One region of the Streptomyces sp. SL06 genome, then DNA from elsewhere that is predicted to be linked to it. Evidence: predicted binding sites of a transcription regulator. Region 1 holds the regulator's gene; the other holds the start of a gene.
What was found. The regulator HrcA, encoded in region 1, represses chaperone genes, less so after heat shock. The targets are predictions, from matches to a motif close to TTNGCACTCNGNNNNNCNGAGTGCNAA.
Positions count from the first base shown of each region.

Region 1 (14,389 bases):
ATACGAGAAGCGGGCGCGCCGTGATCAGCGCGACACGCCGAACCGGGCGGCCAGCGCGTCCCGTTGGGCCCGGACGAACGCCGCGTCCACCACCGCTCCGTGCCCCGGCACGTACCGCGCGTCCTCGCCGCCCAGCTCCAGCAGCCGGTCGAGCGCGGCCGGCCAGTGCGACGGCACGGCGTCGGGACCCGCCTGCGGTTCCCCCGACTCCTCGACCAGGTCGCCGCAGAAGACGACGGCCACCTCGCCCGGCACCAGCACCGCCAGGTCGTGCCCGGTGTGCCCCGGGCCCACGTCGGCGAGCAGCACCCGCCGGCCGCCGCCCAGGTCGAGCCTCCGCCCGCCGCCGACCTCGTGGCCGACCGGCACGAGGGCGTCGGCCGCCTCCCGGGCCGACCGCGCGTCCAGCCCCTCCGCCACCGCGTCCGCGCACAGCGCCTCCCGCCCCCGTCCGCCCGGCGCGAACAGCGCGGCCGTGCCCGCCGCGGCGTACACCTGCGCGTCCGGGAACGCGGCGGCGCCGAAGACGTGGTCGAAGTGGGGGTGGGTCAGCGCGAGATGCGTCACACGGCGACCGGCGAGCCTGTGCGCCTGTGCGCGCAACCGGGCGCCCTCGGCCGGGCCCGACCCCGCGTCGACCATCAGCGCCGCGTCCGGGCCGAGGACCAGCCCCGCCGTGCAGTCCCACCCCGGCAGCCGGCACCGGCCCACCCCGGCCGCCAGCCGCTCCCACCCCAGGTCCTTCCACGTCACCGTCACGGCGCCGACGCTAGGCCCGGTCGGCACCTCGGCGCACGTCGGCATGGCCCCGGCCTTGCCGGGGGCGTACCCCACGGCCGTAGACTGGGCCGGGGAAGTCTGGCACTCGCGCGCCATGAGTGCCAGGGCCAGACAGTGAGACGGGCAAGACGCCGGGCGGACGACTTCTGGAGGTGTGCGCGGATGCTCAGTGAACGCAGGCTCAAGGTGCTGCGCGCCATCGTCCAGGACTATGTGGGCACCGAGGAGCCGGTCGGTTCCAAGGCCCTCACCGAGCGGCACAGCCTCGGCGTCTCCCCGGCCACCGTGCGCAATGACATGGCGGCCCTGGAGGACGAGGGGTTCATCGCCCAGCCGCACACCAGCGCCGGGCGCATCCCGACCGACAAGGGCTACCGGCTCTTCGTCGACAAGCTGGCCGGCGTCAAGCCGATGACCGCGCCCGAGCGGCGTGCCATCCAGAGCTTCCTGGAGGGCGCCGTCGACCTCGACGACGTGGTGGCCCGCACGGTGCGGCTGCTCGCGCAGCTGACCCGGCAGGTCGCCGTCGTGCAGTATCCGTCGCTGACCCGCTCGACCGTGCGGCACGTGGAGTTGCTCTCCCTGGCGCCCGCGCGCCTGATGCTCGTGCTGATCACGGACACCGGCCGGGTCGAGCAGCGGATGGTCGACTGCCCGGCGCCGTTCGGCGAAGCGTCCCTCGCGGACCTGCGGGCGCGGCTCAACAGCCGTGTGGCGGGGCGGCGTTTCTCGGACGTGCCGAGTCTGGTGGAAGATCTGGTGGAGCCCTTCGAGGCCGAGGATCGCGGTACGGTCTCCACCGTGCTCTCCACTCTCCTGGAGACGCTGGTCGAGGAGAACGAGGAGCGGCTGATGATCGGCGGCACCGCCAATCTGACCCGCTTCGGGCACGACTTCCCCTTGGTGATCAGGCCGGTGCTGGAGGCGCTTGAGGAGCAGGTCGTGCTTCTCAAGCTGCTCGGCGAGGCGAAGGATCCGGGCGTGACCGTACGTATCGGTCATGAGAACGCCCATGAGGGACTCAACTCCACGTCCGTCGTGTCGGTGGGCTACGGTTCGGGCGGCGAGGCGGTTGCCAAGCTCGGCGTGGTCGGACCGACCCGCATGGACTACCCGGGAACGATGGGAGCGGTACGCGCAGTGGCACGGTACGTCGGACAGATCCTGGCGGAGTCGTAGGTGGCCACGGACTACTACGCCGTACTCGGCGTACGCCGCGACGCGTCCCAGGACGAGATCAAGAAGGCGTTCCGGAGGCTCGCCCGCGAGCTGCACCCGGACGTCAACCCCGATCCGAAGACCCAGGAGCGGTTCAAGGAGATCAACGCCGCCTACGAGGTGTTGTCGGACCCGCAGAAGAAGCAGGTCTACGACCTCGGCGGCGACCCCCTCTCGCAGGCCGCCGGCGGTGGCGCGGGCGGCTTCGGCGCGGGTGGCTTCGGGAACTTCTCGGACATCATGGACGCGTTCTTCGGCACGGCGTCGCAGCGCGGGCCGCGCTCGCGCACCCGCCGCGGCCAGGACGCCATGATCCGCATCGAGGTCGAGCTGAACGAAGCGGCGTTCGGCACGACCAAGGACATCCAGGTCGACACGGCCGTCGTCTGCAACACCTGCAACGGCGAGGGCGCGGCGCCGGGCACGAGTGCCCAGACGTGCGACATGTGCCGCGGCCGGGGTGAGGTCTCGCAGGTCACCCGGTCCTTCCTGGGCCAGGTCATGACCTCCCGCCCCTGCCCCCAGTGCCAGGGCTTCGGCACCGTCGTGCCCACCCCGTGCCCCGAGTGCGCGGGCGACGGCCGGATCAGGTCCCGTCGCACCCTGACGGTGAAGATCCCGGCCGGCGTGGACAACGGCACCCGTATCCAGCTCGCGGGCGAGGGCGAGGTCGGCCCCGGCGGCGGCCCCGCGGGCGACCTGTACGTCGAGATCCACGAGCTGCCGCACTCGACCTTCCAGCGCCGCGGCGACGACCTGCACTGCACGGTCACCATCCCGATGACGGCGGCGGCCCTCGGCACGAAGGTGCCGCTGGAGACCCTCGACGGCATGGAGGAGGTCGACATCCGTCCGGGCACCCAGTCCGGCCAGTCGATCCCCAAGCACGGCCGGGGCATCACGCACCTGCGCGGCGGCGGCCGGGGCGACCTCATCGTCCACGTCGAGGTGACCACCCCGACCAAGCTCGACGTCGAACAGGAACGCCTCCTGCGAGAACTCTCCAAACTCCGCGGCGAGGAACGGCCCCAGGGCCAGTTCCAGCCCGGCCAGCAAGGGTTGTTCTCGCGCCTGAAGGACGCCTTCAACGGGCGTTGAGGCGGTGGCGCCGGAGGCGGGGGCCGTCGGTCGGCGCCGGGTGCGGGGGGTCTGCCGGGGGTCCGGGGGTTGTCCCCCGGGCAGTCGCAGTCAGCCGGGTCGGCAGGGGTTGTTCTCGCGCTTGAAGGACGCCTTCAACGGGCGTTGAGGCCGGCCGCGGTGCTGCTCGGGCGGGGTTCGAGGATGCGGATGCTTCTGGCTTATGCCAACGGAAGCCCGGATTCGGACTTGTTCGGAGGACGTGACAACATGCCGTCATGTCCTCCGCACTGACCGATCTCTTCCCCTACCCGATCGTGCAGGCGCCCATGGCGGGCGGCATCTCCGTGCCGCGGCTCGCGGCGGCGGTCTGCGAGGCGGGCGGGCTGGGATTCCTGGCCGCCGGGTACAAGACCGCGGACGGGATGTACCAGGAGATCAAGGAGCTGCGGGGGCTCACCAACCACCCCTTCGGCGTCAACCTCTTCATGCCGCAGCCGGAGACGGCCGACCCCTCCGCCGTGGACGTTTACGCCCACCAACTGGCCGGCGAGGCCGCCTGGTACGAGACGGAGCTGGGCGACCCCGAGAGCGGCCGTGACGACGGCTACGACACCAAGCTCGCGGTGCTGCTGGACAACCCGGTGCCGGCGGTGTCGTTCCACTTCGGCGTCCCGAGCGGCGAGGTCGTCGACTCCCTGCACCGCGTCGGGACCTTCGCCCTGGTCACCGCGACCACCGCGGAGGAGGCCAGGGCCGTCGAGCACTCCGGCGCCGACGCGGTGATCGCGCAGGGCTTCGAGGCCGGCGGCCACCAGGGCACCCACCGCGACCACCCGGAGACCGGCGGCACCGGCACCGGACTGCTGTCGCTGGTCGCCCAGGTCCGGGAGGCGGTGAGCCTGCCCGTCCTCGCCGCGGGCGGCATCATGCGCGGCGGCCAGATCGCCGCGGTACTCGCGGCCGGCGCGAGCGCGGCCCAGCTCGGCACCGCCTTCCTCGCCACCCCCGAGTCGGGCGCGCACGCCCTGCACAAGCGGGCCCTGACCGACCCCCTGTTCGTCCGCACGGAGCTGACCCGCGCCTTCTCCGGCCGCCCCGCCCGCGGCCTGGTCAACCGCTTCCTGCGCGAGCACGGCCCCTACGCCCCCGCCGCCTACCCCGAGGTGCACCACCTCACCGCGCCGCTGCGCAAGGCGGCGGCGCAGGCGGGCGACGCGCAGGGCATGGCGCTCTGGGCCGGGCAGGGCCACCGGATGGCCAGGGAACTGCCCGCCGGGCAAGTGGTGGAGGTACTGGCGGCCGAACTCGCGTCCGCCGGGACGGCGTTGTCGGACTACGCGACGGGAGGCGGCGCCCGATGACGGCACCGGTGTTCGTGGCCGCCTCCCTGCGGCCCGAGGACCTGCCCGGGGGCGAGTACGTCCTCGAAGGACCCGAGGGACGGCACGCCGTCTCCGTGAAGCGGCTGCGCACCGGCGAGGCCGTCGTCCTCACCGACGGACGCGGACGCTGGGCCGAGGGCGTGGTCAAGGCCGCCGAGGGCAAGGACCGCCTGGTCGTCACCGGCCTGGAGAAGGTGCGCGAGGAGCCCGCGGAACAACCCCGCGTCACCGTCGTGCAGGCCCTGCCCAAGGGCGACCGCGGCGAACTGGCCGTGGAGACGATGACCGAGGTCGGCGTCGACGCGATCGTGCCCTGGACGGCGTCCCGCTGCGTCACCCAGTGGAAGGGCGAGCGCGGCCCGAAGGCGCTCGGCAAGTGGCGGGCCACGGCCCGGGAGGCCGGCAAGCAGTCCCGCCGGGTCCGCTTCCCCGAGGTCGCGGACGCGGCCACGAGCAAGCAGGTCGCCTCGCTGCTGGCCGCCGCCGACTTCGCCGCCGTACTCCACGAGAGCGGCGACGCGCCCCTTGCCGCCGCCGAACTCCCCGCCTCCGGCGACATCGTGCTGGTCGTCGGACCCGAGGGGGGCGTCTCCCCCGAGGAGTTGGCGCTCTTCGCCGCGGCCGGAGCGCGGCCCCACCGCCTCGGCCGCAGCGTCCTGCGCACCTCCACCGCGGGCACCGCGGCGGCGGCCGTACTGCTGGCCCGCACCGGCCGCTGGTCCTGACCGCACCGGCCGCCGCGAGTGGCCGTATGCGCTCTACCGCCCGCCCCGCAACGGTGGCAGGCTGCCGTCCATGGGGGCATTGAGGCGGATTTGGCGTATCCCGATCATGCCGCGCGGCCGGCGCGTGACGCTCGCGGTGGCCGGCGCGGCTCTCGCCGTCGGCGGGGTCGCCGCGTGCGAACCGGACGGGCTCGGCACCGCGTCCGTGGCGTACACGACCGACCAGACCGTGACCCGCGAACTGCAACGGCAGAACACGCGGGTGCAGTGGCTCAACTGCACCGCGTCCCGCGGGGACGACGGCGCCACCGCCTCGGCGAGCGAGAACACCGCCGCCTCCGTCGAGTGCGAGGGCAGGACGGACGACGGCAAGGACATCACCGTCGACGGCAGGGTGACCCGCGTCGTCAACGGCGCCTGTGTGCGCGGCGACCTCACGGCCGAGGTGGACGGCAAGGAGTGGCTCCGGGTCAAGGGGCTCGGCAACTGCGACGCCGCCCCCAGCGCCCCGTCCGCCGACCGGCCCTCCGGGCAGGGGCCCGGACCCACCGTGACCGTCACCCGGACCATCTGGTGCCCCGACGACCCGCACTGCGGGCCGGTGCAGGGCAAGTAGCAAGTGATCCAAACCTCTGTCGGCGGGCGCCGCCCCTGCATAGGGTGAGAGGGTGACACAGCCCGCAGCGCCTGCCTACCTCCGCTTTCCGCACCCGCACGGCGAGTTGGTCGCCTTCACCGCCGAGGACGACGTGTGGCTCGCCCCGCTCGACGGCGGCCGGGCCTGGCGGGTCAGCGCCGACAACGTGCCGGTGAACCACCCGCGGATCTCGCCCGACGGCACCACGGTCGCCTGGACCTCCACCCGCGACGGCGCCCCCGAGGTGCACGTCGCGCCCGTCGACGGCGGCCCCGCCAGGCGCCTGACGCACTGGGGCAGCGGCAAGACCCAGGTGCGCGGCTGGACCCCGGGAGGACGCGTCCTCGCCCTCAGCACCTACGGGCAGGCCAGCCTGCGCCGCACCTGGGCCCGCACCGTCCCGCTCGACGGCGGACCGGCGGCCACCCTGCCGTACGGGCCCGTCGGCGATGTCGCGCACGGCCCGCACACCGTGCTGCTGTCCGCGCCGATGGGCCGCGAGGCCGCCTGGTGGAAGCGCTACCGGGGCGGCACGGCGGGCAAGCTGTGGATCGACCGCGAGGACGACGGCGAGTTCGTCCGCCTGCACAGCGACCTCGACGGCAACATCGAGTACCCCTTCTGGGTCGGGGAGCGCATCGCGTTCCTCTCCGACCACGAGGGCACCGGCGCCCTCTACTCCTCCCTCGCCGACGGCTCCGACCTGCGCCGGCACACCCCCCTCGAAGGCTTCTACGCCCGGCACGCCGCCACCGACGGCACCCGCGTCGTCTACTCCAGCGCCGGTGAGCTGTGGACGCTCGACGACCTCGACGGCGCCGAGCCGCGCCGGCTCGGCATCCGGCTCGGCGGCGCCCGCGTCGACCTCCAGCCGTTCCCGGTCAACGCCGCCCGCTGGTTCGGCTCCGCGTCCCCCGACCACACGGCGCGCGGCAGCGCCGTCGCCGTACGCGGGGGCGTGCACTGGGTCACTCACCGCTCCGGGCCCGCCCGCGCGCTGGCCGTGCAGCCCGGCGTACGGACCCGGCTGCCGCGCACCTTCCGCGCCGAGGGCGAGGAGTGGGTCGTATGGGTGACGGACGCCGAGGGCGACGACGCCCTCGAGTTCGCGCCCGCCACCGGACTCGCCCCCGGCGCCACCGCCCGCCGCCTCGCCGCCGGGCAGCTCGGCCGGGTCCTGGGCCTGGCCATGGCACCGGACGGCAGCCGCGCCGCCGTCGCCTCGCACGACGGGCGCGTCCTGCTCGTCGAGCGCGAGAGCGGCGAGGTCCGCGAGGTCGACCGCAGCGAGGACGGCGACGCCTCCGGGCTGGTCTTCTCGCCCGACTCGGCCTGGCTGGCCTGGTCGCACCCCGGCCCCGAACCGCTGCGCCAGCTGAGGCTCGCCAACACCACCGACCTGTCGGTGAGCGAGGCGACGCCGCTGCGCTTCAAGGACTACTCGCCGGCCTTCACCCTGGACGGCAAGCACCTCGCCTTCCTCTCCACCCGGTCCTTCGACCCGGTCTACGACGAGCACGTCTTCGACCTCGCCTTCGTCGAGGGTGCCCGGCCCCATCTGATCACCCTCGCCGCGACCACCCCGTCGCCCTTCGGCCCGCAGCGCCACGGCCGCGCCTTCGAGGCGCCGGACCGTGAGGAGACCCCTGACAGCGAGGGCACCCCGACCACCCGGATCGACATCGAGGGCCTCGCCGACCGCATCGTGCCCTTCCCGGTCGAGGCCGCCCGCTACTCCCGGCTGCGCGCCGCCAAGGACGGCGTGCTGTGGCTGCGCCACCCGGTCACCGGCGTCCTCGGCGCCTCCCGGGCCACCCCCGAGGCCACCGACCCCAACACCGAGCTGGAGCGCTACGACCTCGCCCAGCAGCGGATCGAGCACCTCGCCGCCGACGCCGACCACTTCGAGGTCAGCGGGGACGGCAAGCGGGTCCTGCTGTGGGCCGACGGACGGCTCAAGGTGGTGCCCAGCGACCGGCGGGCCTCCGGCGACGAGGACAGCGACACCAACATCACCGTCGACCTGAGCCGGATCCGGCAGACCGTCGAACCGGCCGCCGAGTGGCGGCAGATGTACGACGAGACCGGCCGCATCATGCGGGACCACTTCTGGCGGCCCGACATGAACGGCGTCGACTGGGACGGCGTCCTGGACCGCTACCGGCCCGTCCTCGACCGCCTCGCCACCCATGACGACCTGGTCGACCTCCTGTGGGAGGTGCACGGCGAACTGGGCACCTCGCACGCCTACGTCACCCCGCGCGGCGGCCACGTCGGCGCCGCCCGGCAAGGACTGCTCGGCGCCGACCTCTCCCGCCACGAGGACGGCACCTGGCGCGTCGACCGCGTCCTGCCCTCGGAGACCTCCGACCCCCATGCCCGCTCCCCGCTCGCCGCGCCCGGTGTCGCCGTACGCGCCGGGGACGCCGTCGTCGCCGTCGCGGGACAGGCCGTCGACCCGGTCACCGGGCCCGGCCCGCTGCTCGTCGGCACGGCCGGCAAGCCGGTCGAGCTGACCATCTCCCCGTCCGGCGGCGGCGAACTGCGGCACGCCGTGGTCGTCCCCCTCGCCGACGAGGAACCCCTGCGCTACCACGCCTGGGTCGCCGACCGCCGCGCCCACGTCCACGAGCGGTCGGGCGGCCGGCTCGGCTATCTGCACGTCCCCGACATGCAGGCGCCCGGCTGGGCCCAGATCCACCGCGACCTGCGCGTCGAGGTCGTCCGGGAGGGACTGGTCGTCGACGTGCGCGAGAACCGCGGCGGGCACACCTCCCAGCTGGTCGTGGAGAAGCTGGCCCGGCGCATCGTCGGCTGGGACCTGCCGCGCGGCATGCGCCCCGCCAGTTACCCGCTGGACGCGCCCCGCGGCCCGGTCGTCGCCGTCGCCGACGAGTTCTCCGGCTCCGACGGCGACATCGTCAACGCCGCGATCAAGGCGCTCGGCATCGGCCCGGTCGTCGGCACCCGCACCTGGGGCGGTGTCATCGGCATCGACAGCCGCTACCGGCTGGTCGACGGGACGCTGATCACCCAGCCCAAGTACGCGTTCTGGCTGGAGGGTTACGGCTGGGGCGTGGAGAACCACGGCGTCGACCCGGACGTCGAGGTCCCCTACCGCCCCCAGGACCACGCGGCGGGCCGCGACCCGCAGCTGGACGAGGCGATCGGGCTCGCGCTGGCGGCGCTGGAGGAGACCCCGGCGAAGACCCCGCCGAGCCTGCCCGGCTCCGACTGAGGCACCCGCTCGATACGATGCCCCGGTAGCAGATCACCACCGTGAGGAGTACCGCATGGCAGGGGAACCCCAGGACGACTGCCTGTTCTGCAAGATCGTCGCAGGCACGATCCCGGCGACCGTCGTCCGCGAGACGGACACGACCCTCGCCTTCCGGGACATCAACCCGCAGGCGCCCACCCACGTCCTGGTGATCCCCAAGGCGCACTACCGGGACGCCGCCGCGCTCGCCGCCGGCGCCCCGGAGCTGGTCGCGGACCTCCTGCGCGAGACGCGGGCGATCGCGGACCAGGAGAAGCTGGACAGCTACCGCACCGTCTTCAACACCGGCAGCGGCGCCGGCCAGACCGTCTGGCACACCCACGCGCACGTGCTCGGCGGGCGCGGCCTCGCATGGCCCCCCGGATAGGCGGCGCGTGTCCGTACGCGAACTGGTGGTCCTCGGCACCGCCAGCCAGGTCCCGACCCGGCACCGCAACCACAACGGCTATCTGCTGCGCTGGGACGGCGAGGGCATCCTGTTCGACCCCGGTGAGGGCACACAGCGCCAGATGCTGCGCGCCGGGGTCGCCGCCCACGACCTGAACCGGATCTGCGTCACGCACTTCCACGGCGACCACAGCCTCGGCCTCGCCGGCGTCATCCAGCGGATCAACCTCGACCGGGTCCCGCACGAGATCACCGCCCACTACCCGCGCTCGGGCCGGCGCTTCTTCGACCGTCTGCGGTACGCCACCGCCTACCGCGAGACCGTCGCCCTCACCGAGGCCCCCGTCGACACCGACGGACCCCTCGCCGCCACCCCCGCCTACACCCTGGAGGCCCGCAGGCTGTCCCACCCCGTCGAGGCGTACGGCTACCGGCTGACCGAGCCCGACGGCCGCCGCATGCTGCCCGAGCGGCTGGCCGCGCACGGCATCGAGGGCCCCGACATCGGCCGGATCCAGCGCGACGGCTCGCTCGGGGGCGTCCGGCTCGACGAGGTCAGCGAGATCCGCCGCGGCCAGCGGTTCGCGTTCGTCATGGACACCCGGCTGTGCGCCGGGGTGCACGCGCTCGCCGAGGGCTGCGACCTGCTGGTCGTCGAGTCCACCTTCCTCGACGCGGACGAGGCGCTCGCCACCGAGCACGGCCACCTGACCGCCGGCCAGGCGGCACGGGTCGCCCGGGACGCGGGCGTACGGCACCTCGTGCTGACCCACTTCAGCCAGCGCTATCCGGACCCGGCGGAGTTCGGACGGCAGGCACGGGCGGCCGGCTACCGGGGGGAGCTGACCGTGGCCCATGATCTACAGAGGGTCCCGGTTCCGAAACGTCGGTGATATCGCCGTACGATGCTCTGATGCCCCTGCCCAAAGCGGAACTGCACCTCCATATCGAAGGCACCCTGGAGCCCGAGTCGGCCTTCGCGCTGGCCGCCCGCAACGGCGTGTCCCTGCCGTACGCGGACGAGGACGCGTTGCGCGAGGCGTACCGGTTCGAGGACCTCCAGTCCTTTCTGAACCTGTACTACGAGCTGATGGCCGTCCTGCGCACCGAGCGGGACTTCGAGGACCTCGCCAACGCCTACCTCGCCCGCGCCGCCGCGCAGGGCGTGCGGCACGCGGAGATATTCTTCGACCCGCAGGCCCACCGCTCGCGCGGGGTGGAGATGGGCACGGTGGTGGAGGGACTGTGGCGGGCGCTGGGCCGCAGTCGGGAGAACCACGGCGTCTCCACCCGGCTGATCATGTGCTTCCTGCGCGACGAGTCCGCCGAGTCGGCGCTGGAGACCCTCGACGCCGCCAAGCCCCACCTGGACCGCATCACCGGCGTCGGCCTGGACTCGGCCGAGGCCGGCCACCCGCCGGTCAAGTTCCGCGAGGTGTACGAGGCCGCCGCCGCCCTGGGCCTGCGCAGGGTCGCGCACGCGGGCGAGGAGGGGCCGCCGGAGTACGTCACCGAGGCCCTGGACGTGCTGGGCGCCGAGCGGATCGACCACGGCCTGCGCTCGGTGGAGGACCCGGCGCTGGTCGAGCGGCTGGCGCGCGAGCGGGTCCCGCTGACGCTGTGCCCGCTGTCCAACGTGCGGCTGCGCACCGTCGACGCGCTCACCGACCACCCGCTGCCCGCGATGCTGGACGCGGGCCTGATGTGCACCGTCAACTCCGACGACCCGGCCTACTTCGGCGGCTACGCGGGCGACAACTTCGCCGCCGTGCACCGGGCCCTCGGCCTCACCGAGGAGCGGCTGCGGGAACTGGCCCGCAACTCCTTCCTTGCCTCCTTCCTGGAGGACGACGAGGACCTGCGGGCACGCTGCCTCGCCGAGGTGGCGGCCTACGAGTTCCCCGGCCCGTAGGGGCGCCGCAGCGGCCGGCCCATTGACGCCTGGCGGGCGCCTGCCTAGCCTCCATCTCCATACGTAGACGACAGCTACATACGGAGATGTGCCCGACCTGGGAGGATCCGCCCCGTGAACCTCACCGTCGCCGATGTCCGCCTGACGCCGATCCTGGTCGCCGATCCGCCCCTGCTGAACACGCAGGGCGTGCACCAGCCGTACACCCCCCGCCTGATCGTCGAGGTCGAGACCGCGGACGGGGTCACCGGGGTCGGCGAGACCTACGGCGACGCCAAGTACCTGGAGCCGGCCCGCCTCTTCGCCGGAAAACTGGTCGGACGTCAGATCTCCGACCTCAACGGCCTGTCCACCGTCGCGGACGAGGTCGCCGTCGACGCCACCCGGGTCTCGGAGCAGGTGGACACGGGCGGGCTGCGGGGCGTCCAGAGCGCCGACAAGCTGCGCCTGTCCGTCGTCTCCGCCTTCGAGGTCGCCTGCCTGGACGCCCTCGGCAGAACACTCGGCCTGCCCGTGCACGCGCTGCTGGGCGGCAAGGTGCGCGACGCCGTCGAGTACAGCGCGTACCTCTTCTACAAGTGGGCCCGCCATCCCCGGGGCGTCGCCGCCGAGCAGGACGACTGGGGCGCCGCCGTCGACCCGGCCGGGATCGTCGCACAGGCCCGCGCCTTCACCGAGCGGTACGGATTCGCCTCCTTCAAGCTCAAGGGCGGCGTCTTCCCGCCCGACGAGGAGATCGCCGCCGTACGGGCCCTCGCCGAGGCCTTCCCCGGACACCCGCTGCGCCTGGACCCCAACGGCGCCTGGTCCGTGGCGACCTCGCTCAGGGTCGCCGCGGAACTCGGGGACGTACTGGAGTACCTGGAGGACCCCGCGCTCGGCACCCCGGCCATGGCCGAGGTCGCGTCGAGGACCGGCGTGCCGCTGGCGACCAACATGTGCGTGACGACGTTCGCCGAGATACCGCAGGCGTTCGTCCGGGGCGCCGTACAGGTCGTGCTCTGCGACCACCACTACTGGGGCGGACTGCGCAGCACCCGGCAACTCGCCGCCGTCTGCCACACCTTCGGCGTCGGCGTCTCCATGCACTCCAACACCCACCTGGGCATCAGCCTCGCCGCCATGACCCACGTGGCGGCCACGCTGCCGGGGCTCCACCACGCCTGCGACACGCACTACCCCTGGCAGCGCGAGGACGTGCTCACCGAACGCCTCGCCTTCGACGGCGGCAGGGTCGCCGTCCCCGACGCCCCCGGCCTCGGGGTCGAACTCGACCGCGACAGGCTGGCGTTCCTGCACCGGCGCTGGCTCGACGACGACGGCACGCTCCGGGACCGCGACGACGCCGCCGCCATGCGGGTCGCCGACCCGGGGTGGGTCGCCCCCTCCGTCCCCCGCTGGTGACCCCCGGCGGGCGCCGGTCCCGCCGCCGCGGCCCCGGCCGACGGCGAGGACGCCGCCGGCCGGCGCCGTGGTGCACACTGGCCTGATCCGCACCATGCCAGGGAGCGCACCGTGACAGCGTCCACCGTGTCCACCGCCTCCGACGTGCCTGCCATGCCCGCCATGCCGGCCGACGGGAGAACCCACCGCCACACCCAGGACGAGGAACCGCACCGCCAGTCCCGGGTCGACCCCCTGGCCGGCCTGCGCACGCCGCAGGACCCGCCCTGGGACGTGTATCTGACGGGCACCGTCTTCCTCGACGTGATCTTCACCGGGCTCGACTCCGCCCCGGTGCGCGGGACCGAGTCCTGGGCCCGCGGAATGGGGTCGAGTCCGGGCGGCGTGGCGAACATGGCGACGGCACTGGCCCGCCTCGGCCTGCGCACCTCGCTGGCCGCGGCCTTCGGGGACGACCACTACGGCGACTACTGCTGGGACGCCCTCGCACAGGGCGAGGGCATCGACCTGAGCCCCTCGCGCACCGTGCCCGGCTGGCACTCGCCGGTGACGGTCTCGATGGCGTACGAGGGGGAGCGCACGATGGTCTCCCACGGTCACGAGCCGCCGCCCGAGGAGCCCTCCCCCGACTGCCCGCCCCGCGCGCGGGCCGCCGTCGCCTCCCTCACGCCCGGCGTCCGCGCCCCCTGGATCGCCCAGGCCGCCGCGCGCGGCACCCGGGTCTTCGCCGATGTCGGCTGGGACGACACCGGCGCCTGGGACCTGGCGGGGCTGCCGGACCTCGCGCACTGCGAGGCGTTCCTGCCCAACGCCGAGGAGGCCATGCGCTACACCGGCGCCACCTGCCCGCGGGCCGCCGCGCACGCCCTGACCGAGCATGTGCCGCTCGCCGTGGTCACCCTCGGCGCGGACGGCGCGTACGCGGTGGACCGGCGTACCGGGGAGAGCGCCGAGGTCCCGGCCATCGAGGTCGAGGCCCTGGACCCGACCGGCGCCGGGGACGTCTTCGTCGCCGGGTTCGTCACCGGCACCCTGGCCGGCTGGTCGCTGGCCGACCGCCTGGCCTTCGCCGGTCTGACCGCGGCCCTCTCCGTCCAGGAGTTCGGCGGCTCCCTCTCGGCGCCCGGCTGGTACGAGATCGCCACCTGGTGGCGCAAGGTCCAGTCGGTCCAGGGCCAGGACCCGGCGGCCCTGCGCCGCTACGCGTTCCTCGCGGCCCTGCTCCCGGCCGACCTGCCCGGCTCCTGGCCCCTGCGCCGAGCAGTCCCGACCATCGGCTTCCGCCCACCGTCCTGACCGGCCTCCCGGAGCCCCTCAGAAGCCGAGGCGGCGGAGTTGCTTCGGGTCGCGTTGCCAGTCCTTGGCGACCTTCACATGCAGGTCCAGGAAGACCGGTGTGCCGAGGAGTGCCTCGATCTGTTTGCGGGACTTGATGCCGACGTCCTTGAGGCGCTTGCCCTTGGGGCCGATGATGATGCCCTTCTGGCTGGGGCGCTCGATGAAGACGTTGGCGTGGATGTCCAGGAGGGGCTTGTCCGCCGGGCGGTCCTCGCGCGGGAGCATCTCCTCCACGACCACCGCGAT
Region 1 covers NZ_JBSYOT010000002.1:4,906,109-4,920,497, forward strand. Annotated here, with positions in the region: gene AC4IHM_RS22410 (MBL fold metallo-hydrolase) at 25-759, opposite strand; gene hrcA (heat-inducible transcriptional repressor HrcA) at 943-1,959, shown strand; gene dnaJ (molecular chaperone DnaJ) at 1,960-3,096, shown strand; gene AC4IHM_RS22425 (nitronate monooxygenase) at 3,354-4,439, shown strand; gene AC4IHM_RS22430 (16S rRNA (uracil(1498)-N(3))-methyltransferase) at 4,436-5,185, shown strand; gene AC4IHM_RS22435 (hypothetical protein) at 5,292-5,801, shown strand; gene AC4IHM_RS22440 (S41 family peptidase) at 5,854-9,060, shown strand; gene AC4IHM_RS22445 (histidine triad nucleotide-binding protein) at 9,116-9,469, shown strand; gene AC4IHM_RS22450 (ribonuclease Z) at 9,477-10,382, shown strand; gene AC4IHM_RS22455 (adenosine deaminase) at 10,403-11,401, shown strand; gene AC4IHM_RS22460 (glucarate dehydratase family protein) at 11,516-12,805, shown strand; gene AC4IHM_RS22465 (carbohydrate kinase family protein) at 12,968-14,101, shown strand; gene era (GTPase Era) at 14,120-14,389, opposite strand, start outside.

Region 2 (14,389 bases), 830 kb from region 1:
CAGCGCGCCGTCCGCGCGGCCGATCACCGGACCGGCCTCGGTCATGCCGTGCTCCAGCTCGTCGACGACGCGGGCGTGCGTCCAGTCGGCGCGTTCGGCGATGTCGCGCTCGTTGGACTCGGGTGAGAAGACGCCCTCCTCGAAGCGGTCCTCCAGCACCCGCAGCAGCGCCGAGGAGCAGTGCGCCAGCACATCGCGCACGGTCCAGCCCGGACAGGCGGCCACCGGCAGCGTGAAGTCCACGTCGGCCGTGGAGCGCAGCAGGGGGACGAGTTCGTCCCGTTCGACGGCCAGCAGCCGTCCGGGCAGTTCGGGGTCGCGTACGTCGTGCACATCAGCGGGAGTCGTCATGGACTCCACGTTAGGGCCGGGCACGGCCCGCGGTCGGCGTCCCGGCGGGCGCCTCGCCCCTGTCGTGCCGCCCCGCTGGAAGAATGCGCGCATGGCCGACCCAGACGCCCTGCGTTCCCGTTTCGCCCGCGCCCTCGACGGTGCCCGAGGCCCCGTCCCCGGGCCGGACCCCGCGCCGTACGCCGACAACCTGCTCGCCCGCTGGCGGGAGCCGCAGCGGCACTACCACACGCTCACGCATCTCACCTCGGTCCTGGACCACGTCGACGTGCTGGCCGAGTACGCCGCCGACGCCGACGCCGTACGCCTGGCCGCGTGGTTCCACGACGCGGTCTACCTGCCCGACCGCTCCGAGAACGAGGAACGCTCGGCCCGGCTCGCCGAGCGTGCGCTGTCCGAGGCCGGGGTCCCGGCGGACAGGGCCGCCGAGGTGGCCCGGCTGGTCCGGCTCACCGTCACCCACGCCCCGGCCGACGACGACCGCGACGGGCAGGTGCTGTGCGACGCGGATCTGGCGGTCCTCGCCTCGCCGCCGTCGGCGTACGCGGCGTACACGGCGGCCGTCCGCGAGGAGTACCACTTCGTGCCGAACGAGGCCTTCCGCGAGGGCAGGTCGGCGATCCTGCGCCGGCTCCTCGGTCTGCCCCGCCTCTTCCACACCCCGCACGGGCGGCGGGAGTGGGAGGCCACCGCCCGCTACAACCTCACCGGCGAGCTGGAAATGCTGTCGCCCCGAGCCGACCCGGCCCTCTAGCCTGCCCGGCATGCGGAGCATGGGCGGGGACCAGGTGGAGGAGGCCGTCACGGGCGCCGTCGCGCTGCTGCGGACGGCCACGGACCGGGACTGGCGGGCGACGCCGGCCGGCTGGAGTGGAGCTGCCGGTACACGGCCGAGCACGTCGCCGGCGGCCTCATCGCCTACGCCGGCCGGCTCGCCGCACGCGCCACCGAGGCGTACGTCCCCTTCGAGATCGCCCTCGACGAGGGCACCGGCAACGAGGACGTCCTCCAGGTGATCGAGACGACCGGCGCACTGCTCGCCGCCACCGTCCGCACCACCCCGCGCGAGGTCCGCGCCTTCCACCGCCACCCCCACCGCAGCGCGCACCGCGAGGGCTTCGCCGCCATGGGGATCACCGAGGTGCTCGCGCACACGCACGACATCGCCGAGGGTCTCGGCCTGGCCTACGAGCCGCCCGCCGAGCTGTGCGCGGGCGTCCTGGCCCGGATATTCCCGCACGTCCAGCCGGGCGCCGACCCCCGGCGCACCCTGCTGTGGGCCACCGGCCGCGGCGACCTGCCCGGACGCGCCCCGGTCACCGAGTGGCGCCTGCGCAACAACCTGGTGGTCCCGGCCGGACGGCTCACCCTCCAGGGCGTCACGCCCGCCGCCGCCCACGACCTCGCCGCCGGCGGCGACGGCGGCTTCGCCTGGGCCGGGGACGGCCCCTTCGAGGGCACCCGGTCCGCCGCCGGGATGCTGCTGAAGGCGTACGAGGAGGGGGTGCACCGGCCGGAGTGGGGGGTGTTCGCCCTGGTGCGGAGCGAGGACGGGCGCGCGGTCGGCGGCATCGGCTTCCACGGGCCGCCGGACGAGGACGGCCGGGTGGAGGTCGGCTACGACCTCACCGAGGCCGCCCGCGGCAACGGCTACGCCACCGAGGCGCTGCGCGCGCTGTCCGCGTGGGCGCTGGCCCGCGAGGAGGTGACGTCCGTGTTCGCGACGACCGAGCCGGACAACACCGCCTCCCAGGCCGTCATCGCGCGCGCCGGTTTCACCCGGGTCGCCGGCCACGACACGCAGGGCTCCGAGCAGTTCGCCTACGAGCTGCGCGGCTGAGCGCCGGTGCCGGAGCCCTTGCGGCGGCGCAGCCCCGCCCCGTGCAGCAGGCGCACCACCTCGCGGCTGCTGACCTCCAGCGCGCCGGCGGACACGGCGTCGGCGTACCGCTGGGCGGGCAGGTCGTAGTGGTCGCGTTCGAAGGCGCGGCGCGGCACGCCCAGGGCCGCGGCGAACGCGTGCAGTTCGGCGTAGGAGTCGTCACTGACCAGGTGGGACCAGAGGCGGCCGTGGCCCGGCCAGGTCGGCGGGTCGATGTAGAGGGTCAACGGGCCCGCCTCACGAGGCCCCGGGGCCGTCGGCGGACCCGCCCAGCGAGCCCACCGGCGCGACCTTCACGCCCGCTCTGCCGCACACCCAGTGCGGGTCGGGCCCAAGCTCCGGCTCGACGTCCAGCGCGTGCGGGTCGCCGGAACCGCACACCGGGCACAGCGGCCAGCGGCCGTACCGCTCCAGCAGGGCGTCCTGCACGTCCTGGGCGACCAGACCGGCCACGAACTCCGCGCCCTCGGGCCACTGCTCGACCCACCAGCGCCGCTGTACGACGGACTCCTCGACCAGCGACACGACGTCCGGCTCGGCGACCCGGCCCGCGACCAGGTCGGCGAGCACCCGGGCGCGCGCGGCGTGCAGCGTCTGCTCCAGGGGGCTGATGGGGTCCATGCCCCCATTGTGCGCACTCTTGACCCGCGGACCGAAACGAAAATATCTTTCAAGAGTGACCGATGAAGTGAAGGAAACTTTCGCGAACGCCTCCGGGGGCCGCCGCGCCGCCGGAAGCGGGAGCGCGCCGCCCGCGCCCGCCGCCCTCGCGGCCAAGGTGCGCACGCTGGCGCCGACGATGACCCGTTCCATGCAGCGGGTCGCCGAGGCCGTCGCGGGCGACCCGGCCGGCTGCGCCGCCCTCACGGTCACCGGCCTGGCCGGACTGACCGGCACCAGCGAGGCGACCGTCGTACGCACCGCCCGGCTGCTCGGCTATCCCGGCTACCGCGATCTGCGCCTCGCGCTCGCCGGACTCGCCGCCCAGCAGCAGTCCGGCCGCGCGCCCGCCATCACGACCGACATCGCGGTCGACGACCCGATCGCCGACGTGGTCGCCAAACTCGCCTACGACGAGCAGCAGACCCTCGCCGACACCGCGGCCGGGCTGGACACCGTCCAGCTCGGCGCGGCCGTCACCGCGCTCGCCGCCGCCCGCCGCACCGATGTGTACGGCATCGGCGCCTCCGGTCTCGTCGCCCAGGATCTCACCCAGAAACTCCTGCGCATAGGGCTCATAGCCCACGCCCCGAGCGATCCGCACCTGGCCGTCACCAACGCGGTGCAACTGCGCACCGGGGACGTGGCCCTCGCGATCACCCACTCCGGGTCGACGGGGGACGTGATCGAACCGCTGCGGGTCGCCTTCGAGCGCGGCGCGACGACCGTCGCGATCACCGGCAGGCCCGACAGCCCCGTCACGCAGTACGCCGACCACGTGCTGACCACGTCCACGTCGCGCGAGAGCGAGCTGCGGCCGGCGGCGATGTCGTCCCGGACCAGCCAACTACTCGTCGTGGACTGCCTGTTCGTGGGGGTGGCGCAGCGGACGTACGAGTCGGCCGCACCGGCTCTTGCGGCCTCCTACGAGGCGTTGGCACACCGGCACGGGGCGCTTCGCGGGAGACCGTAGGGGTGATCCACCCGCCCCTGGGCAAGTACAGACACCGAAGTCGAAAAGAGCCGCATCCTCATGACTGCCACCCCTCATCGCCCCGACCTCCGTTCCCAGCTGGAGACCCTGACCACCGAGGCGTTCCGGCCCGAGCTGGCCGAGATCGACCGGCTGGCCACCGTCGACATCGCCCGGCTGATGAACGGCGAGGACACCACCGTGCCCGCCGCCGTCACCGAGCGGCTGCCCGAGATCGCCGCCGCCGTGGACGCGGTGGCCGCCCGTATGGCGCGCGGCGGACGGCTGGTCTACGCGGGCGCCGGCACGGCCGGCCGGCTCGGCGTGCTGGACGCCTCGGAGTGCCCGCCCACCTTCAACACCGCACCCGGGCAGGTCGTCGGCCTGATCGCGGGCGGCCCCGACGCCGTGGTCACCTCCGTCGAGGGCGCCGAGGACTCGCCCGAACTGGCCCGCGCCGACCTGGACGCCCTCGGTCTCACCGCCGACGACACGGTGGTCGGCGTCTCCGCCTCCGGGCGCACCCCGTACGCCGTCGGCGCCGTCGAACACGCCCGCGCGCTGGGCGCCCTGACCGTCGGCCTCGCCTGCAACCGGGGCAGCGCCCTGGCCGCCGCGGCCGACCACGGCATCGAGGTCGTCACCGGACCCGAGCTGATCGCCGGCTCCACCCGTCTGAAGGCCGGCACCGCGCAGAAGCTGGTCCTGAACATGCTGTCGACGATCACCATGGTCCGCCTCGGCAAGACCTACGGGAACCTGATGGTGGACGTCCGCGCCTCCAACGAGAAGCTGCGCGCCCGCTCGCACCGCATCGTCTCGCTCGCCACCGGCGCCGCCGACTCCGACATCGAGCGCGCGCTGGCCGCCACCGACGGCGAGGTCAAGCCCGCGATCCTGGTCCTGCTGGCCGGCGTGGACGGCCCGACGGCCGCCCGCCTCCTGGCGGACTGCGACGGCCACCTGCGCGCCGCGCTGGCGTCGGCGGCCCACTGACCGCGCCGCCCGGGGCCGTCGGCGCCGTGTGCGATTCTGAAGGACATGAACCACGCCCAGCTGACCGCCCTGGGCCGCGCCCTGCGTCTCCTCGGTGAGCACGGCGAGGCCCTGACCGCCGACACCCCGGACACCAAGCTGCACGAGGTCCGCGCGGACCTGAAGCGCGCGCTGGACCAACTGGAGGAGAGCGTCACGACGGCGGCCCCCAGCACCCGCTGCCCCGAGCACCCCAACGGTCCGGTCGACAAGGCCGCGCCCGACCTGTGCCTCCTGTGCGAGACCCGGCGCCGCAGCGCCCGCCGCGCCGAGTACAACGGCGGCCCCGTCCCCGCCCCGCCCGCCGAGCCGGTCCAGTCCCGGTACGGGGTGCGGGGCGACCGGCCGCAGCCCCAGCAGCGCTGGCTGCCCGAGCTGTGGAACGGGCAGGCCTGGCAGTTGTGCGGCACCCCGCGCCGCGACCGCCGCGAGGCCGAGCTGTACATCGCGGCCCAACTGCGCGCACCGCGCGCGGCCATGGCGTACCGGCTCGTCCACGAGTTCACGGACTACGAGGTACTGCGGGTGTGGGGGACGCCGGTACGGGTGGAGATCGAACCGATGGGCGGTCTCTGAGCGACGCCGGAATACCGTACGTCGTGCTGCTGCGCGAACTGGTCGACCGCCAGACCGCCCGCCGGGGTCAGATCTGATTCTCACCGCCGTCGACGTACCAGTTGGCCCCGAGGACGAAGCTGCTCTGCCCCGAGGCGAGGAAGGCCACCACCGCGGCGACCTCATCGGGTCGCCCCATCCGCCCGATCGCGGTGTCCCCGGCGAGCTTCGTCCGGACGGCGGACGCCTTCTCCGCACCGAAGAGGTTCGTTATCCCGGGGGTGTCCACGGGGCCCGGGGAAACGGCGTTGACCCGGATGCCGCGGCCCTTGAGTTCATTGGCCCAGCCCCGCGCGAAGGACCGGACGGCGGCCTTGGAGGCGGCGTACAGACTGAACGCCTCCGCGCCGTTGTCACCGGCGGTGGAGGCGTTGAGAATCACCGAGGCGCCGTCGTTGAGCAGCGGCAGCGCCTTCTGCACGGTGAAGAGCGTGGCCCGCACGTTGACGCCGAAGATCTGGTCGAACTGCTCCTCGGTGATCTGCTCAAGCGGCACGAGCGAGGCGGCCGCCGCGTTGGCGAAGACGACGTCCAGTCCCCGGCCCCGGGCGCGGACCGCGTCGTAGAGCCGGTCCAGGTCGGCGAGGTCGGTGATGTCACCGGCCACCGCCGTGGCCTTCGCCGACCCGATGGTCTCCACCGCCGCGTCCAGCTCGGCCCTGCGCCGGCCGGTGACGAACACGTGCGCGCCCTCGTCCGCCAGCCGCGCCGCGGTCGCCAGGCCGATTCCGGTGCCGCCGCCGGTGACGACGGCGGTCTTGCCTTCCAGCTGTCCCATGCGAATGACCTCCACGAAATTCAGTACCGATCGATACTGAACTGGACCGTAGCACATCTGCACCGACCGGTACCGAAGTCGTAGACTGGGGGCATGACGACACGACGGAAGGGACCGGTCGGCCGGCCGAGGGGCTTCGACGCCGACGAGGCCCTCGAACAGGCCATGCGGGTCTTCTGGGAGCAGGGCTACGAGGGCGCCGGCCTCACCGATCTGACCAACGCCATGGGCATCACCCGCACCAGCATGTACGCGGCCTTCGGCAACAAGGAGGAGCTGTTCCGCAAGGCCCTGGAGCGCTACGAGGAAGGCCCCGCCGCCTATGTGGCCCGCGCCCTGCGGGAGCCGACCGCCCGCGAGGTGGCCACCGCGTTCCTGAACGGCGCCGTCCGCACCAACACGCGCCCCGACTGCCCCTCCGGCTGCCTGGGCGTCCAGGGCGCCATCGCCGCCGGCGACACCGGGCGCTCGGCCCGCGACCTGCTCGCCGCCTGGCGCAACGAGGGCGTCTTCCGCCTGCGGGACCGGTTCCGCGAGGCCGCCGACGCCGGCGACCTGCCGCCCGGAGCCGACCCCCTGGACCTCGCCCGCTATCTCATGACCGTCACCAACGGCATCTCCGTCCAGGCGGCCGGCGGTGCCACCCGGGAAGAACTCCAGCGGGTCGCCGACATGGCCCTGCGCAACTGGCCGCCCGCCTGACGAACTCCGCCAGGGGCAGCCCCAGTTGTCAAGTGGCCGTGGGGCCGCCCGCTTCTTTGTCAGTGTCGTGCTTCCGCGATCCGCGTCAAGGGCGCTCCCTGCGGTCGCGTCGCCTTCGGCGATCGGCCTGCGGCCGACCCTTGACCCGGCTCACTCCAGCACGGGTGAGAAGCGTGCGGGCGGCCCGGGGGGAACGGGTGGCCGACCCGGGTTCGCGATCAGCCGTCCGTTGCATCGCCCTCGGCGCGGGCGGTGCGCACCAGCACCTCGCAAGCACGCCACGCGGGCTAAGCGGCTTGCGGCGCGTGGGGGGGACATACCCCTTGAAAAGCGTGAACACTTCGGGCCGAAGTGTTCACGCTTTTCAAGACCACCCCCCCCACGGTTGGCCGCCGAGACGGCCCGGCGTGCTTGCGAGGTGCTGACGCGTCCCCGTATGCCGGGTGGCTGGGTAGCTGGCGGAAGGGGTGTTGCAGGTTGGCCACCCGTTCCTCCGGGCCGCCCGCTCGCTTCTTCCCCGTGCTGGAGCGAGCCGGGTCAAGGGTCGGCCGCAGGCCGATCGCCGAAGGCGACGCGACCGCAGGGAGCGCCCTTGACGCGGATCGCGGAAGCACGACACTGACAAGGAAGCGGGCGGCCCCACGGCCACTCATCCAGCGGGCGGCTCCCTCAACACCCCCGGCGGCAGAGACAGAGGCAGCGCAGCAAACTCGTACCCCTCCCAAAGCCGCCGAGACACCTCCTCCGGATAGGGCACGACAACCGGCTCACCGCCGGACAGCACCTGCACAAGCCGCCCTTCGAGGTCGTACGCCGGCCACCCGGGATCGCCCGTGCGCGCGAACGCCGTCCACGAGGACCGGAAACGCGCGGACAGGGCCAGCGCCTCCGGCGACGGTTCCGCCCCGGCGAACAGCAGCAGCGCCAGATCGGCCTGGAAGGTGCCGAACAGGAGCGGGATGTCCAGGCCGTGGCACGCGCCGAAGGCGCCGCCGTCGGCCGGGGCCGGCCAGGTCAGCTCGTAGGCGTACGAACGCCCGCCGCCCGCGAGGTGGGCCTCGGCCAGATGCAGCGAGGGCATGGCGAACAGCCAGTCCGTCTGGACGCGTTCGTACAGGTCGTTGGCGCAGGCGTCGGGGAACGCGGCCCGGTAGGCCGCCTCGCCGCCCGGCGCGTACAGACTCAGGGCCTCGCTCGCGCGTTCGCCGGTGATCCGGCCGAGCCTGCCCGCCATGGCGCTGAACAGCCGGTTCTCGTCCCGGTTGTGGCCGACGACCAGGTCGACGTCCCGGGACGCGCCGGACGCCAGCGCCCGCCACGGCACGAGCGGCAGCACGTCGCCGTCGACGACCGGCGAGTACGGGGTGACCGTGGGCGCGGCCTGGCCCCAGCGGGCGACCTGTCCGGGCATCTTCGGGGAGAGTGCCTGCCCCGCCTTCACCAACTGGCCCGGGGGCACGGCCGACAGGTCGGCGACGGTGGGCCGCAGGCCGATCTCGGCGGCCAGGGCGGCACCGATGTCGCGGGCGAGTTCGGCGGAGAAGTACGTGCCCGGCACGCTCTGGGCGATGGCCCGCCGGAACAGCCCGGCCGCGCGCGGCATGGCCAGCAGGGAGGCGACGGAACCGGCGCCGGCCGACTCGCCGAAGACGGTGACCCGGTCCGGGTCGCCGCCGAACGCGGCGATGTTGTCCCGTACCCATTCCAGCGCGGCCACCTGGTCGAGCAGGCCCCGGTTGGCGGGGGCGCCCTCGATGTGGGCGAAACCCTCCATGCCGACCCGGTAGTTGAAGGTGACGACGACAAGGTCGCCGTCGGCGGCGATACGGCGGGCGTCGTAGCCGGGGCTGCCGGAGTGGCCGAGCCGGTAGGCGCCGCCGTAGATCCAGACCATGACCGGGCGGCGGGCGGCCGGGTCCGGGGCGGGGGTCCAGACGTTGGCCGTCAGCCAGTCGTCGCCCTCGGGGGCGTCGAGGGTACCGCCGCTGCCCTGGATGCCGAGATCCTGCGGGGGCGGCGGCCCGAAGGCGTGGGCCTCGCGTACGCCGTCCCAGGCGCGGGCGGGGCGGGGGGCGGCGAACCGGGCCTCCCCCACCGGGGGTTCGGCGAACGGGATGCCGCGGAAGACGGTCAGACCGTCCTCCCGCCGCCCGCGCACCGCACCGGCGACGGTGCGCACCACGGCCTCGGGGGCCTCGGGGTTCGTCATCGATCACTCCCTCACTGGACGCCGGGTGATCTCACGGACCCTACGCCGCGGTGCGCGTCCGCAGCCGGTCGGGTCAGCTCAGGGTCTTGAGCGACGCCGCCTCGAACGGGGCCAGCTCCTCGAAGCGGCCGGAGAGGACCTTCTGGGCCCAGTGCGGGTCCTGGAGCAGCGCGCGGCCGACGGCGACAAGGTCGAACTCGTCGCGCTCCATGCGGTCCAGGAGGTTGTCGAGGCTGCCGAGCGGGGCGCCCTCGCCCTGGAAGACCTTGCCGAACTCGCCGTCGAGGCCGACCGAGCCGACGGTGATGGCGGTCTTGCCGGTCAGCTTCCTGGTCCAGCCGGCGAGGTTGAGGTCGGAGCCGTCGAACTCGGGGTGCCAGTAGCGGCGGGTGGAGGCGTGGAAGGCGTCGACACCGGCCGAGGCGAGCGGGGCGAGGACGGCCTCCAGCTGCTCGGGGGTCTCGGCGAGGCGGGCGTCGTAGGCCTCCTGCTTCCACTGGGAGTAGCGGAAGATCACGGGGAACCCGTCCGAGACGGCGTCCCGCACGGCGGCCACGATCTCGGCGGCGAACCTGGTGCGGGAGACGGGGTCGCCGCCGTAGGCGTCGGTGCGGCGGTTGGTGCCGGACCACAGGAACTGGTCGACGAGGTAGCCGTGGGCGCCGTGGATCTCCACGCCGTCGAAGCCGATGCGCTCGGCGGCCCCGGCGGACTCGGCGAAGGCGCCGATCACGTCGTCCAGGTCGCGCTGGGTCATCACCTTGCCGGTGGCCTCGTCCTCGCCGATCCGCAACCCGGAGGGGCCGACGGCTGGGGCGTCCGCGAAGGGCGGCTCGCCCTGCTTGCGCACCATGCCGATGTGCCACAGCTGCGGGACGATCGTGCCGCCCGCCGCGTGCACCGCCTCGGCGACCTTGGCCCAGCCGGCGAGCTGCTCCTCACCGTGGAAGCGGGGCACCCGGTCGCTCTGTCCGGCGGAGTCGTGGCCGACGTACGTGCCCTCGGTGACGATCAGTCCGACACCGGCGGCGGCGCGGCGCGCGTAGTACGACACGACATCCTCGCCGGGGACGCCGCCGGGCGAGAACATCCGGGTCATCGGCGCCATGGCGATGCGGTTGGGCACGGTCAGGCCGTTGATGGTGGCCGGGCGGGCGAGGAGCTGCGCGGCGCGTGAGGCGGTCTCGGGGGTGGTGGCGGTCACGTGGGGGCTCCTTGGGAGGGACCGGGTGGTATGTGCGCGTGCATTCATCACGCTTCAGCGACAACGGGCGTACCCCGCACGGCAATTCCGCCCACCACCCACGGTCTGCTGTGATCCGCGCCACAGCTTGGCGGGCCCGGAAACGCCCGAGGGCGGCATCCCGGCCGTGGCCAGGATGCCGCCCTCGGTACGTGAAGGACGGTCGATCAACCGGAGGTCGATCAGAAGTCCATGTCACCGCCCGGCATGCCGCCCGGAGCACCGGCCGGGGCGGCCTTCTCCGGCTTGTCGGCGATGACGGCCTCGGTGGTGAGGAACAGCGCGGCGATGGAGGCGGCGTTCTGTAGAGCGGAACGGGTCACCTTCGCCGGGTCGATGATGCCCTCGGCGATCATGTCGACGTACTCACCGGACGCGGCGTTCAGGCCGTGGCCGACGGTCAGGTTGCGGACCTTCTCCACGACGACGCCGCCCTCGAGACCGCCGTTGACGGCGATCTGCTTCAGCGGGGCCTCCAGGGCGAGCTTCACGGCGTTGGCGCCGGTCGCCTCGTCACCCTCGAGCTCCAGCTTCTCGAAGACCTGGGAGGCCTGGAGCAGGGCCACGCCACCACCGGCGACGATGCCCTCCTCGACGGCCGCCTTCGCGTTGCGAACGGCGTCCTCGATGCGGTGCTTGCGCTCCTTGAGCTCGACCTCGGTGGCGGCACCGGCCTTGATGACGGCCACGCCGCCGGCCAGCTTCGCCAGGCGCTCCTGGAGCTTCTCGCGGTCGTAGTCCGAGTCGCTGTTCTCGATCTCGGCGCGGATCTGGTTGACCCGGCCCTGGACCTGGTCGGCCGAGCCGCCGCCGTCCACGATCGTGGTCTCGTCCTTGGTGATGACGACCTTGCGCGCCTTGCCCAGCAGGTCGAGCGTGGCGTTCTCCAGCTTGAGCCCGACCTCCTCGGAGATGACCTCGCCGCCCGTGAGGATGGCGATGTCGCCGAGCATGGCCTTGCGGCGGTCGCCGAAGCCCGGGGCCTTGACGGCGACGGACTTGAAGGTGCCGCGGATCTTGTTGACGACCAGGGTCGACAGGGCCTCGCCCTCGACGTCCTCGGCGATGATCAGCAGCGGCTTGCCCGACTGCATGACCTTCTCCAGGAGCGGCAGCAGGTCCTTGACGTTGCCGATCTTGGAGTTGGCGATCAGGATGTAGGGGTCGTCGAGCGACGCCTCCATCCGCTCCATGTCGGTGGCGAAGTACGCCGAGATGTAGCCCTTGTCGAAGCGCATGCCCTCGGTGAGTTCCAGCTCCAGACCGAAGGTCTGGGACTCCTCGACGGTGATGACGCCTTCCTTGCCGACCTTGTCCATGGCCTCGGCGATCAGCTCGCCGATCTGGGTGTCGGCGGCGGAGATGGAGGCCGTGGAGGCGATCTGCTCCTTGGTCTCGACGTCCTTCGCCTGTTCGAGCAGGGCGGCGGAGACGGCCTCGACGGCCTTCTCGATACCGCGCTTCAGGGCCATCGGGTTGGCGCCGGCCGCGACATTGCGCAGGCCTTCCTTGACCAGGGCCTGGGCGAGAACGGTCGCGGTGGTCGTACCGTCACCGGCGACGTTGTCCGTCTTCTTGGCGACTTCCTTGACCAGCTCGGCGCCGATCTTCTCGTACGGGTCCTCGAGCTCGATCTCCTTGGCGATGGACACGCCGTCGTTGGTGATCGTGGGGGCGCCCCACTTCTTCTCGAGGACGACGTTGCGGCCCTTGGGGCCGAGCGTCACCTTGACGGCGTCCGCGAGCTGGTTCATGCCGCGCTCGAGGCCGCGCCGCGCCTCCTCGTCGAACGCGATGATCTTGGCCATGTGAAGTGGTCCCTCCAGGACTGGGGGTGATTCCTTCGGACCGCGCCCGCGCCCGCGACGGACGGCTCGCCGGCCTCGTGGTTCCTTCCCCACCCGGCCTGCGGGCCTCACCGACCCGGTCCTTCGTTGTCACTCTCACCTTCAGAGTGCTAACGCCAATGATTAGCACTCGGCATGGTCGAGTGCAAGCGCCATACCGGGATCGGCGGCCCGCCGCCCCGCCTCCACCACCTCCTGACCCCGGGAACACGAAGGGCCCGCACCCCCGTGCGGGGGTGCGGGCCCTTCGATGAAGAACCGTTCGCTTGCGGTGGCCGAACGTCTCAGGCGCTGAGGCGAACCATGTCGGCCTGCGGGCCCTTCTGACCCTGCGAGATCTCGAACTCGACCCGCTGGCCTTCTTCGAGGGTGCGGTAACCGTCCATCTGAATCGCACTGTAGTGGACGAAAACATCCGCACCACCGTCGACCGCGATGAAGCCGTACCCCTTCTCCGCGTTGAACCACTTGACGGTGCCCTGAGCCATGCCTAACTCCCCTATTACTGGCCCTTGCACAGATCCGCACTTCGCGGACCCGGGTCAGACCTCACCCCCCACGACTGGGGGCGTGCGCCGGAACGCGTCGACCGCGGCCGAATGTATCTGCCCAACTGCCGTCTGCAACAGGTCAGTCGGACGAGAAATCTGGACGCGCCCGGTCCGGAATGTGGCGAGAATTCGTCCGAATTCAGGTCAATTCGGGGCACACAAAGGGAACAAAAGCCGCGAAATACGTCCACACTTTGGCTGCTTCTTGTCGGACGTGCGGCAGGAATTAAAGGTTCCCGACCTTGCGATCGGGAGCGCGTTCCCCAACTCTACCGTGCTCAACCACATGGAATTGCCCCCTCCGCTTCTCTTACGGAGAGGGCAATTCGCACTACGAGGGGTATCAGCCGCCGGCGACCGCGGGAATGATCGAAATGCCCGCGCCGTCCGGGGTCGCGGTCTCCAGGCCCTGCTCGAATCGGACGTTGTCGTCATTGACGTAGACGTTGACGAAGCGGCGCAGCCTGCCCTCGTCGTCCAGGACGCGGGCGGCGATGCCGGTGTGGTTCTTCTCCAGGTCGGAGATGACCTCGCCCAAAGTGGCGCCTTCGGCGCCGACCTCGGACCTGCCGCCGGTGTAGGTGCGCAGGATGGTCGGGATGCGAACGGTCACGCTCATGCGAGGCCAGCCTCTCGGAAGGAGTCCAGGTTCGGGCGGATGGTCGCGGTCAGGCCGGTGCCGGCCACCGCGTCGAGGGTCTTCAGGCCGTCGCCGGTGTTCAGGACGACGGTGGTGAGCCTTGGGTCCAGTACGCCGTCGTCGATCAGCTTCTTCGTCACGCCGACCGTCACACCGCCCGCCGTCTCCGCGAAGATGCCCTCGGTGCGGGCGAGCAGCTTGATGGCGTCCACGACCTGCTCGTCGGTCACGTCCTCCACGGCGCCGCCGGTGCGCCGGGCGATGTCGAGGACGTAAGGGCCGTCGGCCGGGTTGCCGATGGCCAGCGACTTGGCGATGGTGTCCGGCTTCTGCGGACGGACCACGTCGTGGCCGGCCTTGTACGCGGTGGAGACCGGCGAGCAGCCCTTGGCCTGCGCGCCGAAGATCTTGTACGGCTTGTCCTCGACCAGGCCGAGGTCGATCAGCTCCTTCAGCCCCTTGTCGATCTTCGTCAGCTGGGAGCCGGACGCGATCGGCACGACGAGCTGGTCGGGCAGCTTCCAGCCGAGCTGCTCGCAGATCTCGTACGCGAGGGTCTTGGAGCCCTCCGCGTAGTACGGCCGCAGGTTGACGTTGACGAAGCCCCAGCCCTCGCCGGCCGGGTCGCCGATCAGCTCGGAGCAGAAGCGGTTCACGTCGTCGTAGTTGCCCTCGATGCCGACCAGCTCGCCGCCGTAGACGGCGGCCATGACGACCTTGCCCTGCTCCAGGTCGTGCGGGATGAACACGCAGGAGCGGAAGCCGGCGCGGGCGGCGGCGGCGCCGACGGCGCCGGCGAGGTTGCCGGTGGAGGAGCAGGACAGGGTGGTGAAGCCGAAGGCGCGGGCGGCCTCGATGGCCTGGGCGACGACGCGGTCCTTGAAGGAGTGCGTCGGGTTGCCG
Region 2 covers NZ_JBSYOT010000002.1:4,074,285-4,088,673, reverse strand. Annotated here, with positions in the region: gene AC4IHM_RS18735 (maleylpyruvate isomerase family mycothiol-dependent enzyme) at 1-351, opposite strand, end outside; gene AC4IHM_RS18730 (HD domain-containing protein) at 443-1,105, shown strand; partial or broken gene AC4IHM_RS18725 (GNAT family N-acetyltransferase) at 1,116-2,191, shown strand; gene AC4IHM_RS18720 (DUF4031 domain-containing protein) at 2,173-2,460, opposite strand; gene AC4IHM_RS18715 (DUF8819 family protein) at 2,471-2,854, opposite strand; gene AC4IHM_RS18710 (MurR/RpiR family transcriptional regulator) at 2,910-3,866, shown strand; gene murQ (N-acetylmuramic acid 6-phosphate etherase) at 3,927-4,862, shown strand; gene AC4IHM_RS18700 (hypothetical protein) at 4,908-5,477, shown strand; gene AC4IHM_RS18695 (SDR family NAD(P)-dependent oxidoreductase) at 5,545-6,294, opposite strand; gene AC4IHM_RS18690 (TetR/AcrR family transcriptional regulator) at 6,388-6,996, shown strand; gene AC4IHM_RS18685 (carboxylesterase/lipase family protein) at 7,646-9,205, opposite strand; gene AC4IHM_RS18680 (NADH:flavin oxidoreductase) at 9,279-10,457, opposite strand; gene groL (chaperonin GroEL) at 10,631-12,256, opposite strand; gene AC4IHM_RS18670 (cold-shock protein) at 12,580-12,783, opposite strand; gene AC4IHM_RS18665 (MoaD/ThiS family protein) at 13,190-13,465, opposite strand; gene thrC (threonine synthase) at 13,462-14,389, opposite strand, start outside.
Region 2: a site for HrcA is predicted at 12,419-12,445, ahead of groL (chaperonin GroEL). Genes of this name have one in related genera too.